DNA from 4 places in the Agrobacterium sp. 22-226-1 genome. Region 4 is predicted to be linked to each of the others. Evidence: riboswitches for the same ligand, from Rfam matches in the RefSeq annotation. Region 4 holds a riboswitch; each other region holds the start of a gene.

Region 1 (4,759 bases), on a different contig from region 4:
AGGCATATTTGGAGTTCTCAAAGCCCTTGAAGCTCAGGCCCCTTTCCACCGCCAGCCGGTTGCTGGCGCGGATAGCGTGATAGGTCACCGTGTAGAAATAGATATTGGTGAAATCGACGCCTTCTTCGGAACCGTAGAAGATGCGTTCGCGCGCCAGATAACCGTGCAGGTTCATCTGGCCAAGCCCGATGGCGTGGCTGGCATCATTGCCCTTTTCCACCGAAGGAACGGAGGAGATGTGGCTCATGTCCGACACTGCCGTCAGCGCCCGGATGGAGGTCTCGATCGTCTTGCCGAAATCGGCGGAATCCATCGCCGAAGCAATATTGAGCGAGCCGAGATTGCAGGAAATATCCTTGCCCATATGGCTATAGGATAGATCGGCATTGAACTCGCTTGCCTCGCTGACCTGCAGGATTTCCGAGCAGAGATTGCTCATGCTGATGCGGCCGGCAACCGGATTGGCGCGGTTCACCGTATCTTCGAACATGATGTAGGGGTAGCCGCTCTCAAACTGGATTTCGGCGATCACCTGGAAGAATTCGCGCGCCTTGATCTTCTTCTTTCGGATTCGGCTGTCGGCGACCATCTCGTGATATTTCTCGGTGACCGAGATTTCGGTGAAGGCCACGCCATAGACCCGCTCCACATCATAGGGCGAGAACAGGTACATATCCTCATTGTTGCGGGCGAGTTCGAAGGTAATGTCGGGTATCACCACGCCGAGCGACAGGGTCTTGATGCGGATTTTCTCGTCGGCATTTTCGCGCTTGGTATCGAGGAAGCGCATGATATCCGGGTGGTGGGCATGCAGATAGACCGCGCCGGCACCCTGTCGCGCACCAAGCTGGTTGGCATAGGAAAAACTATCCTCCAGCAGCTTCATGACAGGAATGACGCCGGAAGACTGGTTTTCGATCTGTTTGATCGGCGCTCCGAATTCGCGGATATTGGTTAAGGACAATGCTACGCCGCCGCCGCGCTTGGAAAGCTGCAGCGCCGAATTGATGGAGCGGCCGATGCTTTCCATATTGTCTTCCACACGCAGCAGAAAACACGAGACCAGCTCACCACGGCTCTTCTTGCCAGCGTTGAGGAAGGTCGGGGTTGCCGGCTGGAAGCGGCCTGAAATGATTTCATCGACCAGATTGCGGGCGAGCTGCTCATCGCCACGCGCAAGGGCCAGCGCCACCATGCAGACGCGATCCTCGTAACGCTCCAGATAACGTTTTCCGTCAAAGGTCTTCAGCGTATAGGAAGTGTAATATTTGAAGGCGCCGAGAAAGGTCGGAAAGCGGAATTTCCGGGCATAGGCCTCGTCATAGAGGTCGCGAACGAAATTGAAGGAATACTGGTCCAGCACCTCCTGTTCGTAATATCCCTCGGTCACCAGATAATCGAGCTTTTCCCTGAGGTTATGGAAAAAGACGGTATTCTGGTTGACGTGCTGAAGGAAATATTGCCGGGCGGCAAGGCGGTCCTTGTCGAGCTGGATTTTCCCGTTCTCGTCATAAAGGTTCAGCATCGCGTTCAGCGCGTGATAGTCCAGGGCCGCATCAAGCGGTTTCTGGGGTGCGGCTGCCGGCTGTTTGGCGTCCTTGTTGCGCGCGGCGCTTGAGGTCAGCGTGTCCAAAATCGTTCCAATCCATGTTTGACATTGGCGACATCTTCTTCCGTGCCGAGAAGCTCGAAGCGATAGAGAAACGGCACGGCGCATTTGCGCGAGACGATATCTCCGGCGGATGCGAAAGCTGCGCCAAAATTCGTGTTTCCCGCCGCGATGACGCCGCGAATGAGATTTCGGTTGGAGGGCTCGTTCAAAAACCGGATGACCGGCTTCGGCACGGCCCCTTTGGTGCCGCCGCCCCCATAGGTGGGGGTGACCAGCACATAGGGCTCGGACACATGGGGAACATCTTCCTCAACACCAAGCGGCAGACGAAACAGACGCCGTCCCAGTTTCAGAAGGAAACGATGGGTGTTTTCAGAGCGGCTGGAATAATAGACGATCAGGCCCATCGTCCCGCCGCCTCAGCTGATCGAGCCGATCATATCCGGCCGGAAACCCGCCCAATGGCGTTCGCCGGCAACGACGACGGGCACCTGCATGTAGCCGAGACCGCGGACATGATCGAGCGCATCCGTATCTTCGGAGATATCGATGATCTCATAGGGGACGCCGATGCGGTCGAGGGCGCGATAGGTGGCGGTGCATTGGACGCACGCGGGCTTGCTGTAAACGGTGACGGTCATAATTTCCTCTCTCGAAACCGGTTTCGGACACGGCTCAACATTGCCGATTGCAATCGCAATCGGGCGGCGATGGTTCTGTCATTAGGGTGGGCGCGCGCGGCTTTTAGCCGCGTAAAATCACTCTCTACGCCGACGAGCGCAGCAACTCAAACAAATGCACTGGCATGACTTCACCCCGAAGCTTGTTCTGGAGGGGGCAGAAAAGGGCGCACGCAAATCATTTGCGTCATACACCTTCCTCCGGACACCCCGCCCGTGGACGTTTGCGCTCAAGGCAGGTCTCCTGACTTGCGGGTCACAACATCTATTCCGGCCTTCCCGGAGCTTTCGGCTCCAGTGACCCAAATCGGAACGATGCTCACCGCTTACAGTTGCGGGGGCAGTTTCGGCCTTGCTCCGCCATAATGGCGTTACGCACCGAATTCCCGTCTTAGCTCCCGACCATTGCGAATCGGAAGAACCTCGAACACCACATATAGTATATGAGGAAATTTTCGCGTCAATGAATAGACGCACAAAAGCCCCACCCTGTGGATCAAAAAGATTCAACACATGGTCAACAAAGGCTTAACGACACATGCGCGCCGCCACTCAAACAGAGAAAAGCGTTAATCTATTCCCAGATATCGATGCGGATATCGGCGGGACGGGCGTTTTCGATCACCCTTTTTCCGTTCGGAAGATCGTTTTCGAAAAGTTTGGCGTGGATCTCAGCCTCGTCTAGATCATAGCCCTGCCACCTTTTCCGCAGCCTCTCCTCCAGCACCGCAACGGACGGCCCTACAAAAATGGTGAGGTCGAAGCTTTTGGAAAGAGTTGTCCACGGCGCCTCGTCCAGCAGCAGATAATTGCCTTCAGCAAGGATAAAGCGTGTTTCCGGCGCAATCACCCGGGCGGACGCTATGGCGATTTCACGGGAGCGGTCGAAAACCGGAACAAGCACCTCCTGCCCGCCCTTGCGGACGGCGCAGACGATATCGAGAAAACCGCGCACGTCGAATGTTTCCGGCGCGCCCTTTCGCGACAGCAGCCCCCGCTCTTCGAGGATGCCATTGTCCATATGGAATCCATCCATGGGCAGGACGGCGGCCGTTTCGCCCCGTGCCAGTAAAGCATTACAAAGGGCATCCGCCAGCGTGGATTTGCCGGCCCCAGGGGGACCGGCAATAGCGACGATAAAACGGGATTTACCTTCTGCTCGCCGAAGAACATCCCCGGCGATCGTTTCAAGCTTCAGCATCATGCGGCAAGCGTTTCCTTCGGCGCTTCCTTGGCGCCCGTCATGAAGGCGACCGCATCCGACATGGAATAGTCCTTCGGATTGATGACGCACAGACGCTTGCCGAGCCGATGGATATGAATGCGATCCGCGACCTCGAACACATGCGGCATGTTATGCGAGATGAGAACGATTGGCAGGCCTCTCGAGCGCACATCCAGAATAAGCTCCAGAACACGCCGGCTTTCCTTCACCCCGAGTGCTGCCGTCGGCTCGTCAAGAATGACGACCTTGGAGCCGAAGGCCGCTGCACGCGCCACTGCCACACCCTGACGCTGGCCCCCGGAGAGGGTTTCCACCGCCTGATTGATGTTCTGGATCGTCATCAGGCCGAGTTCCGACAGTTTCTCCCGGGCGAATTTTTCCATGGCCGGGCGGTCAAGGGCGCGGAACAGGCTGCCCTGAATGCCGGGTTTACGGATTTCCCGGCCGAGGAACATATTATCGGCTATGGAAAGCGCCGGCGACAGCGCGAGGTTCTGATAGACCGTCTCGATGCCGGCCTTGCGCGCCTCGATCGGCGAGCGGAACTGCACGGGCTGGCCTTCCAGCCGGATTTCCCCTTCATCGGGTGTCACCGCACCGGAAATCGCCTTGATGAGAGAGGATTTACCGGCGCCGTTATCGCCGATCACCGCCAGGATTTCGCCCGGATAGAGATCGAAATCGGCATGGTCGAGGGCGGTCACACGACCATAGCGCTTGACGAGATTGCGTGCTGTGAGAATGGGTTCTTTTGCCATCAGCCTGCTACCTTTCTGATCCACTGGTCGATTGCGACAGCCATGATGATGAGGACGCCGATCAACAGATAGGTCCATTGCGGGTCTGTTCCGATGAGCCTGAGGCCGAGCGAAAAGACGCCGACGATCAGGGCGCCGAAGATCATGCCCATGATGGAGCCGCGTCCACCGAACAGCGACAGGCCGCCGATAACCACTGCGGTAATGGATTCGATATTGGCAAATTGGCCCGCGGTCGGCGAAACCGAACCGATGCGGCCGATGAGGGCCCAGCCGGCGAAGGCGCAGATGAGGCCGGACAGCGTATAAACGGTGGTCAGCATGCGCTTGACGTTGACACCGGCAAGTTCGGCGGCATCCGGATCGTCCCCGACAGCATAAAGATGGCGGCCCCAGGCGGTGCGGTTCAGCACATACCAGAGCAGGGCGACGAGCAGGACCATGGCGATGACGCCATAGGTGAAGACCGCGCTGCCGACACGGA
Region 2 (4,759 bases), on a different contig from region 4:
AGAGCATTTCCAGGAAAAGTGGAGCCCGGTTTTCCGTCCGGAAATGTGCCAGAACAAAGCGTTGGAGCGTTTTCGCGATTCAGGGAAAAGCGAAAGCGCTCTAAGATGTGAGGAGCACCGGCAGTTCATGGCCGATATGACCCAGTCCAATTCCACAACGTCGCAAAAGACGGAAAAAACAGGCTCGATAACGCGCTTCATCAACGCCACCGAGCTGGATACCAGGCTGCTCGGCATGGTCGGCGCGCTTCTTCTGATCTGGATCGGATTTCATATCCTGTCCGGCGGGCTGTTCCTGACGCCGCGAAACCTCTGGAACCTCTCCGTGCAGACCGCGTCCGTGGCCGTCATGGCGACCGGCATGGTGCTCGTCATCGTCACCCGCAACATCGACCTTTCGGTCGGGTCGATCCTCGGTTTTTCCGGCATGATCATGGGTGTCATGCAGGCCGAAATCCTGCCGCAGATCCTCGGCTTCGAACATTGGGCCACATGGATCGTCACACTTATGGTCGGCATTTTCGTTGGCGGCGCCATCGGCATGTTGCAGGGCTCCATCATCGCCTTCCTGAACGTGCCGTCCTTCATCGTCACGCTCGGCGGTCTGCTCGTCTGGCGCGGCGGCACCTGGTTCATCACCAGCGGCCGCACCGTGGCGCCGATGGATTCCACCTTCCGCCTGATGGGCGGCGGCACCAGCGGTTCGATTGGTGCGACATGGAGCTGGATCGCCGCCGTCGTCGCCTGCGTCGCCATCATTGCGGCCATCCTGAATTCCCGCCATCAGCGCCGCCGTTTCGGCTTTCCGTTGCGGCCCGTCTGGGCGGAATATTTTCTGGCCGCGCTCGGCTGCCTTGTCGTCATCGGTTTCGTGGCGGTGGTCAACAGCTATCCATGGCCGGTCAACATCGCCCGCAACTATGCCGATGCCAATGGCATCGCCTGGCCTGAAGGCGGTCTGTTCATTTCGCATGGCATCGCCATTCCGGTGCTGATGGCGCTCGCCGTGGGTGCGGTCATGACCTTCATCGCCACACGGCTGCGCTTCGGACGTTATGTCTTCGCCATCGGTGGCAATCCGGAAGCGGCCGAACTCGCCGGCATCAAGACCCGCTGGGTGACGGTGAAAATCTTCACGCTGATGGGCGTTCTGTGCGCCATCGCGGCGGCCATCTCGACCGCCCGCCTCAATGCCGCCACCAATGCCCAGGGCGAGCTGGACGAGCTTTACACCATCGCGGCGGCCGTCATCGGCGGCACCTCGCTTGCCGGTGGTGTCGGAACCATAGCGGGCGCGATGCTCGGCGCGCTCGTCATGCAGTCGCTGCAATCCGGCATGGTGCTGGTGGGCATCGATACGCCCTTCCAGCGCATCGTCGTCGGTGTGGTTCTGGTCGTCGCCGTCTGGCTCGACACCATCTACCGCGCCCGCGCCAAGTAAGAACCGAGGAGAACTCCTATGACGGACCAAGTCACGCCCCTCGTGGAAATGCGCAATATTTCCATTTCCTTTGGCGGTATCCATGCGGTGGAAAACGCCTCTGTCGATCTTTTCCCCGGTGAGGTGGTCGCCCTTCTCGGCCACAACGGCGCGGGCAAATCGACCCTTATCAAAATCCTCTCCGGCGCCTATCGGCGCGATGGCGGCGATATTCTCATCAACGGCGAGGATGCGGATATCCGCAATCCGCGCGACGCCAAGAAATACGGCATCGAAACCATCTACCAGACGCTGGCCGTGGCCGACAATGTCGATGCGGCCGCCAATCTTTATCTCGGCCGCGAGCTGAAGACGAAATGGGGCACGCTTGACGATGTCGCCATGGAAGCCTCGGCCCGCGAGGTCATGGGGCGTCTCAACCCCAATTTCCGGCGGTTCAAGGAACCGGTGAAGGCGCTTTCGGGCGGCCAGCGGCAATCCGTCGCCATCGCCCGCGCCATTCTGTTCGATGCCCGCATCCTCATCATGGACGAGCCGACGGCAGCACTCGGACCGCAGGAAACGGCGCAGGTGGGCGATCTCGTCAAGGAGCTGAAACGGCAGGGCATCGGCATCTTCCTCATCAGCCACGATATTCACGACGTCTTCGATCTGGCCGACCGGGTCTTCGTGATGAAGAACGGCAAGGTGGTGGGCCATGCCCGCACGCAGGATGTCACCAAGGACGAGGTGCTTGGCATGATCATTCTGGGCAAAGTGCCGGCCGGTGCGGTGCCGGGGCCGGGTGCGGTCGCGCTCTGAACTCAATGAAATAAAGATATAAAGATTTCTTTATGTCTATTGACATCGTGACGCCCGTGGTGAGAAATGCGGGTGTCATGGTTCTCCGGGCTTGTTTGTTCGATCCCGGAGCTAAGAGGGAATCCGGTGCGCCGACGATCGGCAAGACCGGAGCTGCCCCCGCAACTGTAAGCGGCGAGCCTTTGTCCAAAACGTCACTGGGGTAAACCCCGGGAAGACGGACAAAGGCGACGACCCGTAAGCCAGGAGACCTGCCAGGACAAAATAACGTCCACGGGCGGGGTGTCCCGGTGGTTGCTGCAATGGTCCGGCACAGGCCGGGCCTGCACGCGTCCGCTTTACCCATGCCCCCACAACCAAATGGGGTATGACAATGCCAAACAAGACAATTCCAGTCGCATCGCTCGGTTTTCCGAGGATCGGACGCCATCGCGAACTGAAGTTCGCGCTTGAAGGCTTCTGGTCCGGCAAGATTTCCGAGACGGAGCTGCGCGAAACCGCCACCCGGCTGCGCGCCGAAAACTGGGCGCTTCAGCGTGAGAAGGGGATCACCCACATCCCCTCCAACGATTTTTCCTTCTATGATCATGTCCTCGATACGGCCGTGATGGTGGGCGCCATTCCATCCCTCTACGGATGGACGGACGGAGAGGTTCCCCTGTCGACCTATTTCGCCACGGCGCGCGGCAGCCAAAGCGAAGGCCATGCAGGTTGCGACCATGCGCATGAAGGACATTCCCATCACGCACAGGGTGTTCCGGCGCTGGAAATGACCAAATGGTTCGACACCAACTATCACTACATGGTGCCGGAGGTTTCAGAGGATCAGCATTTCGTGCTCACCTCGCAAAAGCCGGTCGACCACTTCCTTGAGGCGAAGGCGCTCGGCATTCACACGCGCCCGGTCATTCTCGGCCCGGTCACGTTCCTGAAGCTTGCCAAGGCGCGCGAGGCAGCCTTCAAGCCTCTCGATCTGCTGGCAAGGTTGCTGCCCGTCTATGAAGAGCTGCTGCGACGCCTGCGCGCGGTCGGTGCGGACTGGGTGCAGATCGACGAGCCGGTCGCCGTGCTCGATCTTTCCAAGGGGGAGCGTCACGCGCTGGCTATAGCCTATCGGGCTTTGTCGAAGGCCGCGCCGGATCTGAAAATCCTGCTCGCCACCTATTTCGGTGGGCCTGAGGACAATCTCGAAGTCGTCGCATCGCTTCCGGTCACCGGCCTTCATATCGATCTGGTGCGAGCGCCCGATGCACTGGAGACGGCGTTGAAGGCGTTGCCGGAAAATCGCGTCCTGTCGCTGGGTGTCATCGACGGCCGCAACATCTGGCGCGCTGATCTCGCTGCAATCATTACCCGATTGGAACCGGTGATCGCGGCACGCGGTGCGGCGGCGTTTCAGATCGCGCCGTCCTGCTCGCTGCTGCATGTCCCGGTCGATCTCGAACTGGAAACCGGCCTCGATGCCGATCTCAAAAGCTGGCTTTCCTTCGCCACCCAGAAGCTCGGCGAACTTGCCACGCTCGGCAGGGCTCTCGGTGAGGGCAAGGCTGCTGTCGCGACGGAACTGGAGGCTGCCTCCAAGGCGGTTGCCGCGCGTGCATCCTCGCCGAAGGTAACGGACGTCGCCGTGCAGAAGCGTATTGCGACGATTGGCGAGGCCGACAGGAAGCGGGTGAGCCCGTTTGCCGAGCGGCAGAAAGTGCAATCGCAGGCCATTGCGCTGCCGCTTTTCCCGACGACGACCATCGGCTCCTTCCCGCAGACGACGGAGGTGCGCAAGGCCAGATCGGCACATTCCAAGGGCGCGCTGACGGATGCGCAATATGAAAAATTCCTGCAGAAGGAAACCGAAGCGACCATTCGCTGGCAGGAGGAAATCGGTCTCGACGTTCTCGTGCACGGCGAGTTCGAGCGCAATGACATGGTGCAATATTTCGGCGAACAGCTTTCCGGTTTCGCTTTCACCCAGCATGCATGGGTGCAGAGTTACGGCTCGCGTTATGTGCGCCCGCCCATCATTTTCGGCGATGTGTCGCGCCCAAAAGCGATGACGGTTCGCTGGTGGGAATATTCCCAGTCGCTCACCGACAAACCCGTCAAGGGCATGCTGACCGGGCCGGTGACGATCCTCAACTGGTCCTTCGTCCGCGACGATATCGCCAGAAGCCTGACATGCCGCCAGATCGCGCTCGCCATCCGCGATGAGGTCAATGATCTCGAAGCAGCCGGTGCGCAGATGATCCAGATCGATGAGGCAGCTCTTCGTGAAGGACTGCCGCTTCGGCACCGGGACTGGCAGGATTATCTCGGCTGGGCGGTGGAATGCTTCCGCATTTGCTCCAGCGGTGTGGGCGACCGCACACAGGTTCACACCCATATGTGCTATTCCGAATTCAACCAGATCATCGATGCCATTGCTGCCATGGACGCCGACGTGATCTCCATCGAGACCTCGCGTTCGAAGATGGAACTGCTGGATGCGTTTCGGACCTACAAATACCCGAACCAGATCGGTCC
Region 3 (4,759 bases), on a different contig from region 4:
CCGAAGATGCGGCCGTCAGGCGACACAGCGCCGTCTTCATGCCCATCGATTTTCGAAAACGGCAGGCTGTCGGTTCCGCTCGTGGTTTCGCCGACATGCATTTCATAGCCGGATAAATCAATTCCGTCGAAACTTGTGCCGTGAACGGAAATCAGCCGCTTGTCGCCTGTCAGAACCGTGTCGACATCCAGCAGGCCCATTCCCTCGACCGTCGCCGGCGGTCCTTCGATGCCGTCAGGATCGGCAACGGTTTTTCCAAGCATCTGGTATCCGCCGCAGAGGCCCAGAACATGGCCGCCGCGTCTCACATGTGCCTTGATATCAATGTCCAGACCGGCATTTTTCAGAACGGCGAGGTCGGCGATAGTGGATTTTGAGCCACACAGCAGGATCAGCCGGCAATCGGCTGGAATGGTTTCGCCCGCCCGCACGCGGATCAGTTCGATATCCGGTTCCATGTCCAGTGGATCGAGATCATCGAAATTGGAAATATGCGGCAGGATCGGCACGGCGATACGGATTTTCGCGTCAGGTTTCCGCTCAGCGGGGCCGGAAAGCCCGAGAGCATCCTCTGCAGGCAATTGTGCGGCGTCGGCAAAATGCGGCAGAAGCCCGATGGAGGCCCAGCCGGTTTTTTCAGCAATTATCCGCATGCCGTCCGAAAACAGGGCCGGATCGCCGCGAAAGCGATTGACGATGAAACCTTCGATCATCGCCGCGTCTTCAGCTTCGAGCACGGCTTTGGTGCCGACGAGGCTGGCGATGACGCCGCCCCGGTCGATATCGCCGATCAGGATCACAGGCGCGTCCGCAGCTCTGGCAAAACCCATATTGGCGATGTCATTGGCACGCAGGTTGATTTCCGAGGCGCTGCCGGCCCCTTCCACCAGCACCAGATCGGCCTGTTGTTTCAGGCGGTCGAAGCTTTCCAGCACACGCGGCATCAGCCCGGCCTTCATCTGCTGATAATCGGCCGCTTTGGCATTGCCGGCGATCTTGCCCTGCACCACCACCTGTGCGCCGGTCTCGCTCTGTGGCTTCAGGAGCACCGGGTTCATATGCACGGAAAGCGGTACGCCCGCCGCCCGAGCCTGCAGCGCCTGCGCGCGGCCAATCTCGCCGCCATCGGCGGTGACCGCCGCATTGTTCGACATGTTCTGCGGTTTGAACGGCATGACGGACAGGCCGCGCCTGACGAAGGCACGGGCAAGGCCGGCCACCATCAGCGATTTGCCGACATCCGAGCCGGTTCCCTGAAACATCAGCACGCGTGCAGCCATATCAGAATTCTATCCCTGCCTGCGCCTTTACGCCCGCCTTGAAGTGATGTTTCACGAGGGTCATTTCCGTCACCATATCGGCCGCGTCGATGAGAGGTTGCTTGGCGTTGCGGCCGGTAACGACGACATGCAGATCGGGCCTGCGGCTGGAAAGCGTTTCGACCACCTCTTCCAGCGGCAGGTAATCGTAGCGGAGCGCGATGTTCAGCTCATCGAGGATCAGCAGGCCGATGGTCTCATCCGCCATCAGGACCTTGGCTTCTTCCCAGGCCTTTGCCGCCGCCGCGACGTCGCGTTTCAAATCCTGCGTGTCCCAGGTGAACCCCTCGCCCATGGTGCGCCACACGACCCTGTCGCCAAACAAAGTCAGCGCCTGCTGTTCTCCCGTCGACCATGCACCCTTGATGAATTGAACGACGCCCACCCGCCGCCCGGTGCCGAGCATGCGCAGGGCAAGGCCGAAAGCGGCGGTGGATTTGCCCTTGCCGGGACCGGTATTGATCATCAGCAGACCTTTTTCGATGGTCTTTTCCGCAACCTCGGCGTCCTGCACCGTCTTGCGATTGACCATTTTCTGCCGGTGACGTTCGGCTTCGCTGTCGCTGATGTCGCGTGTCATCGCGTTTTCCTTTTCATCCAGCGGCGCGGGACCCGATGCCCCCGCCATTCGGAGCGGCGACTATACCCAATTTGCCGCACCCGGCAATGTGCGGGCCACAGGGCCGCGGCATTGACCCCCACGCCTGTTCAGCCTAAGGGTAACGGACTGACGGTCTTTTCCCGGCAACGGGAAAAGCTAAGAGGGAACACGGTTCCAGCCCGACTACCGGGTCATTCCGTGGCTGCCCCCGCAACTGTAAGCGGTAAGCCCGCACCGTAAAGCCACTGGACACCTCAACGGGTTCGGGAAGGCGGTGTCAGGGTGTAAAGCCGCGAGCCAGGAGACCTGCCGTTTCAGGAAAAACGTCTGCCGGGCGGGGTGCTCCGGTCAGTCGGTTAGATCGAACATCCGGTTTGCGCCTGTCCGCATGCCGTTTTCGACATCCGCACCCCCAGAGATTTTTTGCAAGGCGCGGGAAACGATACGGTTTGGATATTTCAGCGACATCTTCATGTGCAGGCGGAAACACGCAGGATGAAACGGCGTCCGGCGTGACCGTTTTCGTTTGCAGAAGCTGTCGTGATGAAGCCGACCCCAATGCCGAACCGCGCCCCGGTTCGCGTCTCGCCGATGCCGTCATCGCAAAGGCGGAGGAAACGGGTGTCACCGTTCGTTCCGTCAACTGCCTCGCCAATTGCAAGCGCGGGCTTAGCGCCGTGCTGCGCAGCGCCAATAGCTGGTCCTATGTTTTTGGCGGGCTGACGACCGGTGACGCGGAAGATTTGCTGACCGGTGCACGGCTGCTGGCTGCCGCCCCCGACGGCCTGATGCCCTGGCGCGGTCGCCCCGAACCCTTAAAGCGCGGCCTGGTGGCGCGCATTCCCCCATTCGATTTTACTGAGGAGAGATCATGAGCACCCTTCTGGACCGCGTTCCCTGCACCATCGTCACCGGCTTTCTGGGGGCTGGCAAAACCACGCTGCTGCGCGGCCTTCTCGAAAAGCTGGACGGCAAGCGGCTGGCGATCATCGTCAACGAATTCGGCGATATCGGCATCGATGGCGAGATTCTCAAAGGTTGCGGTATTGAAAGCTGCCCGGAAGAAAACATCGTCGAACTGGCCAATGGCTGCATCTGCTGCACGGTGGCGGATGATTTCCAGCCCGCCATCGAACAGATTCTGAGCCGCCAGCCGAAGGTGGAGCATATCCTCATCGAAACCTCCGGCCTCGCCCTGCCGAAGCCGCTGGTGCAGGCCTTCCAGTGGCCGGCGATCAAGAGCCGCGTGACGGTGGATGCCGTCGTGGCCGTGGTGGATGGCGCCGCCCTTGCCGAAGGGCAGGTGGCGCACGACATGGAAGCGCTCGCCGCCCAGCGGGCCAATGACGAGGCGCTCGATCACGATGACCCGGTCGAAGAGGTTTTCGAGGATCAGGTCGCCTGCGCCGATCTTATCGTGCTGACCAAGGCCGATCTTCTTGACGATGCCGGCCTCAACAAGGCCAAGGCGCATGTTCTCGAACATCTGCCGAAGGCGGCAAAGATCGTTGTGGCCTCCAATGGCGCCATCGACCCCGCCGTGCTGATCGGTCTTGGCCTTGCGGTGGAAGAGGATATCGAAAACCGCCGTACCCACCATGACGGTGAACTCGACCACGAGCATGACGATTTCGACAGCTTCGTCATCGATCTGCCGGCCGTGACTGACCCGGAAGCGCTGGCAGCCCGTATCGCCGAGACGGCGGCTGCGGAAAATGTCCTGCGCATCAAGGGCTTCATCGAGGTTTCCGCAAAGCCGATGCGCCTGCAGGTGCAGGCTGTGGGCAGCCGCGTCAACCATTATTACGACCGGCCCTGGGCTGCGGGTGAGGAACGCCGCAGCCGCCTCGTCGTCATCGGCGAAAAGGGTATCAACCGCGAAAAGATCGAACAGATGCTGGCCGCCTGACCTATGCATATTCTCGCCACCACATCCTCGTCTCTGGACGACCTGATCGAGCCGGTTGATCTCAACCAGCCCCGGTCGGATGTGGTGGTACTGTCTTTTTCGGCAAGCGATCTGGCCGGGCTGGAACAGGCCTGGCGGCGAACAGAGAGTGCGCTCCCCTCCCTGTCAGCCGCCAACCTCTCCGAGCTTCGACATCCCATGTCGGTCGATCTCTGGATCGAAAAGACGGCGGAACATGCCAGGGTTATTCTTATCCGGATTCTCGGCGGTGCGGAACGCTGGCGTTACGGCGTCGATCAGCTTTCCATTCTTGCGCGCAGGCGCTGCATCAAGCTTCTGCTTTTGCCGGGTGAGTGCAGCGAAAGGGACGAGAAACTCGAAGCGGCCTCGACCGTCGATCGGCGGATTTTGGCCTCGGTCCTCTCCTTCTTCCGTGAGGGCGGGCAGGAGAATATGGACCGGCTTGCCCTTGGTCTCGCCGCTCTTGCAAGGGGCGAGGCATGGCCGGATATTGAAGCTGAGCCGCTGCCGAAAGCCGGTTTTTACCGGCCCGGCAGGGGCGTTGTGGATAGGGCGGAAGCCTGCGCGGGTTTTCCCGACGGTGCGTCCCTTCTGCCCATCCTCTTTTACCGTTCCATGCTTCTGGCGGCAGATGCCGCACCGGTGGATGCGCTTTTCGAGGCGCTCTCGCGGCGCGGTTTTGCACCCTTGCCGATTTTTGTCAGCGGTCTGAAGGATGGCGAGGCGATCCGTTTCCTCGAAACGGTGCTGCCCGATCTGAAGCCCGCCGCCATCATTGCCGCCACCGCCTTCGCCAGCCAGACGGATGACGACGGCACAACCCTGTTCGACCGTCTCGGTGTACCGGTGTTTCAGGTGGTGATGGCGACGACGCGGCGGGACGGATGGGCGGAAAATGCGCGCGGTCTC
Region 4 (4,759 bases):
CTGGAACGCGACCTGTTCGGCCCGCTGCCCTGGGTGCATGGCCTCGTGGCCGAAGCCGATGGCGCGCTGATCGGTTACGCCCTGCTTCTGCCGCTCTACAGGGCGCAGGAAGGCCGGCGCGGGCTTGAACTGCATCATCTCTTCGTACGTGACGGGCATCGCGGCCATGGCACCGGCCAGCATCTGGTTTCCCGCGCCCGCGATATCGCCAAGCGTCTCGGCTGCGACTATCTTTCCGTCAGCGCCACGACCGGCAATGTCGCGGCGCATCGTTTCTACGAAAACATGGATTTCGCGCCCCGGCCGGTTACCGGCATGCGCTACATGCAGTCCATCGCCTGATTAAAACCACGGAGACGGCCATGACACGGATCGCCATTGCGCTGGCGCAGGATTTTGCGGACTGGGAACCGGCGCTGCTTGCTGCCGCAGCCCGCAGTTATCTCGGCGTCGAGATCGTCTACGCTACCCCCGATGGCAGGCCGGTGACGTCCATGGGCGGGCTGACCGTGACGCCTGACATATCCTATGATGCGCTTGATCCGGCCGGCATTGATGCGCTGATCATTCCCGGCGGCTTGAGCTGGGAAAAGGGAACGGCTGTCGATCTTGGCGGGCTGGTGCACCGGTTTCGCGACAGGAACCGGCTGGTAGCCGGCATCTGCGCGGCGGCGAGTGCGCTCGGCGGCACGGGCGTTCTGAACGACGTCGCCCATACCGGCAATTCATTGGCATCGCACAAGGCCTATGCCGTCTATAGCGGCGAGTCGCTCTACCGCGACCAGCCGAAAGCGGTCAGCGATGGCGGCATCGTCACCGCCGCCGGCAGCGCGCCGGTCAGTTTCGCTGTGGAAATCCTGAAACACCTCGGCCTCTTTGGTCCGGAAGCCGAGGCGGAACTTCAGGTTTTTGCGGCGGAGCATCGCTGAGGCGGACGCTGATATTGTGGGCCACGTAAGCCCGCCCGCCCTCATTCCTGTGCTTGTCACAGGAATCTAGCCAGCCCAAGTCCTTGGGCTGAAAGGACTCCATTCGTCGCGCAGACGCGCGTCGGCTGGATTCCTGTGACAAGCACAGGAATGAGGTGGTGCACAATACAAGCGTCTAGGCACCCTCACTCATCACCCCCGATCCAGCACCCGGCACACCCGTGCTGCGTGATCGCCGCCCTCCCCGGCAATCGCCCGGCGAATATCGCGGCTGCTCAGATGCAGGCTGCGGCCGGCGGGTAAATTCGAGCGTTTTATCTTGCTGAGCGCCGCAGCGATAAAAGCGGCCTCGTGTTCATGAAAACAGGCGAGAGCCGCCTCGCGATCCGGGGCCGCCCCAAGGACAGCCTTGAAGGCAAGGCGGTGCACGGCGCAGAAAGCGCCGTGACCGGGAACGGCAAAACGCAGCGCATCGAGTTCCTCACTCCATTCCGCTGCGTCCTGCATAGTCTCAAGCCGACTGGAAGCGCTTCAGGAAAAACGCGCTCAATGTCCCGAGCAAAGCCCAGAAAACGAAGCTGGTCACGGTGGCGGCGACGATGAACTGACGCTCCAGCGGCAGCGGCGCCAGCGCATGTTCGCCTTCCGGCGGCAAGGGTGCGCCGACCACATGCGGTGCGACGATCAGCACCAGCGCCAATACGATGGCCCAGGGTTCGCGGCGAAACGCGATCAGCGCAATGCCGCCCGCGGTTGCGGCAACCGTCGCAAGCCACCAGATCTGCCGCGCCTCAAGTGCGGCGGCCGGGCTGCCCGGCAGTTCCGGCGGCAGGCCGATCATCGGGGCCAGCATGACGGCGGCAAAACCGGCAACGCCCCAAAGAAGGCCTTCGCGCCAGCCGCCATTCGTGCCACGCAGCGAAATGAGGCCGGTCAGCACCAGCGCATAACCGATGGCGGTCAGCACATTGGCGGCGACGGTATAGGCGGTGCGCTCGAAGCCATCGGCCGGAGCCCAAGCCTCGTCATTGTGCTCATGGGCGGGAACGGCAGCACCGGGCGCCGTCGCATCATGGCTGTGGGGTGCTTCGCCGGCGCTTTCATAGGTTTCCGCCTGAAGGATGAGCGGCGTCGTGCCGAAAGCCTGCATGGCCGAAACGGCGAAACCGCCAAGAATGCCGACGAGAACGGCGGTAAAGACGATATTGCGAAAAGACGACATGCCGTTCCCCTCAATGGCAGGGGAAGGCATTGGCATGACGCGTGTCATGCGCGGCGTTGTGAACGGCTTCCACATGGGAAAAGCCGACAAAACCGACAACGAACAGGCCAAGCACGATCGCCGTCAGCGATTGCGCGAAGCTGGTTGTTTTTGCGGAAACGGCGGCGTTGGCCGTATTCTGGTTGATGGACATGGTGACCCCTCTCCGGCGCGACCCCGCGCCTTTGGACGCGGCCGGACAGCAAAAGGCCGTCGAGCCGCTATAATACACTTCACCACGGGGATACGAGACTGACACAGGGAGGCGTCGATCCCACCACCCTGAAATTCCGCTCTTCCGGACACCCCGCCGGCATGGATATTTCCGCGATGGCAGGTCTCCTGGCTTACGGGTCAAAACCTGAAACACCTTCCCGGCGTCACCCTCTCTGGAAACCTTCGGTTCCCGGCGAGATGGCCTGCCAGTGGCATTTCGTTTCAGGCTCTCCGCTCACAGTTGCGGGGGCAGCCACGAATGAGGATTTCTCCCTATCGTGTTCCCTTTTCACCTTCCGGAACGCCCGGAAGGAACCATCACAGGATCGTTATCCGATGGGCGAGGTCGGGAGTCAATGGGCGGCACGCCCCCAGGGCACCCTATCGCGACGGTATGGCCTTCAGATAGGCGGCAATCGCATCGCGGTCTTCAGGCGTCAGATGCGCCATGTTCTGCTGCACCTTGACCATGGAGCCGCCGACGCTGTCGAATTCCGGGGTGAAGCCGTTTTCCAGATAGCTGGCAATATCCGCCTCGGCCCAGCTGCCGATGCTTTGCGAGCCGGGGGTAATGTCGGGAATGCGGCCCTCGCCTTCCGGGTTGGGCCCGCCGGCCAGCCACTTGTCTTTCACGAAACCGCCAAGCGCATTGCGGGGCGTGTGGCATTCGCCGCAATGGCCCGGCCCTTCCACCAGATATTGGCCGCGCAGCAATTCGGCATTGGCATTGGCAAGCTCCACGCGGGGCCGCGCCGAGGGGTCGAAATAAAGGAATTTCCAGCCACCCAGCGCCATGCGCAGATTGAAGGGGAACGGCAACTCGTGATCCGGCGCATCGTTCTGGCTCGCCGGCAGGGCTTTCAGATAACCGAAGAGATCGTTGATGTCCTTCTGCGTCATGCGGGCATAGGAGGCATAGGGAAAGGACGGGTAGAGATGTTCGCCGTTCCTGCCCACACCGCGCGTCATCGCATCGCCGAATTCAGCCAGCGTCCAGCCGCCGATGCCATGCTGCGGATCGGAGGAAATATTGGGGACATGGAAGGTGCCGAAGGGGCTTTTCAGCGCCTGCCCGCCCGAAAGCGTCAACAGCGCCTCGCCTTTCGCATCGGGTGCGGCATGGCAGCTGGCGCAGCCGCCCGCCCAGAACAGCGTTTCGCCATTGGCCAGATCCGGTTCGCCCAGGCTGACCCAGTGGCTGGGCGCCTGCCGCTGAGGCGCCGTAACCCAGGCGAATATGCCGTAGCCCGCAATGGCCGCGACGACGGCCCCGCCCGCGAGTTTCGTCCAGATGGAGGACATGCCCCTCTCCCCAATTCTCACCTGACCCGGTCAGATGTCTTTCGTGCCTGAGAAAACGCCGCCGGGAAGCGGCGTTTCCAAAGTGCTGCGATTATTTCTTCAGACGGTAGGTCTGGTGGCAGGTGCCGCAATCGGCGCCGAGCGTCTTCATGGCGGTGGCGACGCCCGCCTGATCGGTGGGGAGATTGGCGAGAACCATGTCCGCATCCGTGCCGAGCTTGGCGGCCTTGGCCTTGAAGTCGTCGAAATTTTCCCAGATGGCGGGAGCAGCGGCGCTGCCGGTCTCGGTGCCGGCGGGGAACTGGTCCGGGAAAGCCTTGGCGTTGGTGCCGATGGTGGTTACGGCAGTCTTGACGGTATCGGCGTCGAAGGGCTTTTCGCCCTTGGAGATGGCGGCGAGCGAACCCATCGCCCCACCGATCTGCTTCATCATGCCTTCACGTTTTTCGACTTCGCCGGCAGCGTAGACCGCTCCGGCGCAAAGACAGCCGAACAGCATGGCCGCGGTGATGGTTTTCAGTTTCATGCAACTCTCCTTGATTCCGGCCGGGACACCGGGCGCTATATGGAACGGCGCGAGGATGCCCTTTCCGGATGGCGAAAAGAAGTCACATTGCGGTGAATTCCATCGTGAAAACAGAAGCCTAAGACAGGGCCTCCCACAATGTGAGAAGCGCCGCGGCAATCAGCATGAAACCGGCGGCGCGGCCGATGAAGATCGTGGCGGCGGGCGAGGAAACCAGCCATGCCCGACTTTTATCCGCCGTCAGCGCCAGCGCGCCGTAAACCGTGAACTGCGTGACCGCCACCATCGCGCCCATCACCAGCCCCTGCATCCAGATCGGACCATAGGCCGGTTTGAGGAATTGCGGATAGATCGCCATCATGAACAGATAGGCCTTCGGATTGGAAAGGCAGGTCAGCACCGCCCGCCAGAAGGCTTTTCTGACCGAAGCGCTCGCCTGCGCCTCGTCGCCGTTCACGACAATCGCGCTGCGCATCAGGCCGATGCCGATCCAGATCATATAGGCGGCGCCGAAAACCAGAAGCG

What was found. A riboswitch is a leader RNA that binds a small molecule or an ion and turns the genes downstream of it on or off. The one in region 4 is predicted to bind cobalamin.
Region 1: another riboswitch for cobalamin. It lies ahead of nrdH (glutaredoxin-like protein NrdH); the one in region 4 lies ahead of ACQZ5K_RS21095 (CbtB domain-containing protein).
Region 2: another riboswitch for cobalamin. It lies ahead of metE (5-methyltetrahydropteroyltriglutamate--homocysteine S-methyltransferase); the one in region 4 lies ahead of ACQZ5K_RS21095 (CbtB domain-containing protein).
Region 3: another riboswitch for cobalamin. It lies ahead of ACQZ5K_RS11505 (DUF1636 family protein); the one in region 4 lies ahead of ACQZ5K_RS21095 (CbtB domain-containing protein).

Annotation. Positions count from the first base shown of each region.
Region 1 covers NZ_JBNWCP010000001.1:6,166-10,924, reverse strand. The annotation lists gene nrdE (class 1b ribonucleoside-diphosphate reductase subunit alpha) at 1-1,633, opposite strand, end outside; gene nrdI (class Ib ribonucleoside-diphosphate reductase assembly flavoprotein NrdI) at 1,621-2,019, opposite strand; gene nrdH (glutaredoxin-like protein NrdH) at 2,032-2,253, opposite strand; cobalamin riboswitch at 2,510-2,733, opposite strand; gene ACQZ5K_RS00040 (nucleoside triphosphate hydrolase) at 2,867-3,496, opposite strand; gene ACQZ5K_RS00035 (ATP-binding cassette domain-containing protein) at 3,493-4,275, opposite strand; gene ACQZ5K_RS00030 (ABC transporter permease) at 4,275-4,759, opposite strand, start outside.
Region 2 covers NZ_JBNWCP010000006.1:39,915-44,673, reverse strand. The annotation lists gene ACQZ5K_RS12110 (sugar ABC transporter permease) at 128-1,441, shown strand; gene ACQZ5K_RS12105 (ATP-binding cassette domain-containing protein) at 1,460-2,242, shown strand; cobalamin riboswitch at 2,304-2,515, shown strand; gene metE (5-methyltetrahydropteroyltriglutamate--homocysteine S-methyltransferase) at 2,616-4,759, shown strand, end outside.
Region 3 covers NZ_JBNWCP010000005.1:288,886-293,644, reverse strand. The annotation lists gene ACQZ5K_RS11515 (cobyric acid synthase) at 1-1,280, opposite strand, end outside; gene cobO (cob(I)yrinic acid a,c-diamide adenosyltransferase) at 1,282-1,899, opposite strand; cobalamin riboswitch at 2,034-2,248, shown strand; gene ACQZ5K_RS11505 (DUF1636 family protein) at 2,370-2,795, shown strand; gene cobW (cobalamin biosynthesis protein CobW) at 2,792-3,829, shown strand; gene cobN (cobaltochelatase subunit CobN) at 3,833-4,759, shown strand, end outside.
Region 4 covers NZ_JBNWCP010000014.1:73,724-78,482, reverse strand. The annotation lists gene ACQZ5K_RS21115 (GNAT family N-acetyltransferase) at 1-342, shown strand, start outside; gene ACQZ5K_RS21110 (type 1 glutamine amidotransferase family protein) at 363-929, shown strand; gene ACQZ5K_RS21105 (hypothetical protein) at 1,122-1,436, opposite strand; gene ACQZ5K_RS21100 (CbtA family protein) at 1,441-2,151, opposite strand; gene ACQZ5K_RS21095 (CbtB domain-containing protein) at 2,162-2,344, opposite strand; cobalamin riboswitch at 2,506-2,741, opposite strand; gene ACQZ5K_RS21090 (c-type cytochrome) at 2,788-3,708, opposite strand; gene ACQZ5K_RS21085 (c-type cytochrome) at 3,800-4,234, opposite strand; gene ACQZ5K_RS21080 (LysE family translocator) at 4,353-4,759, opposite strand, start outside.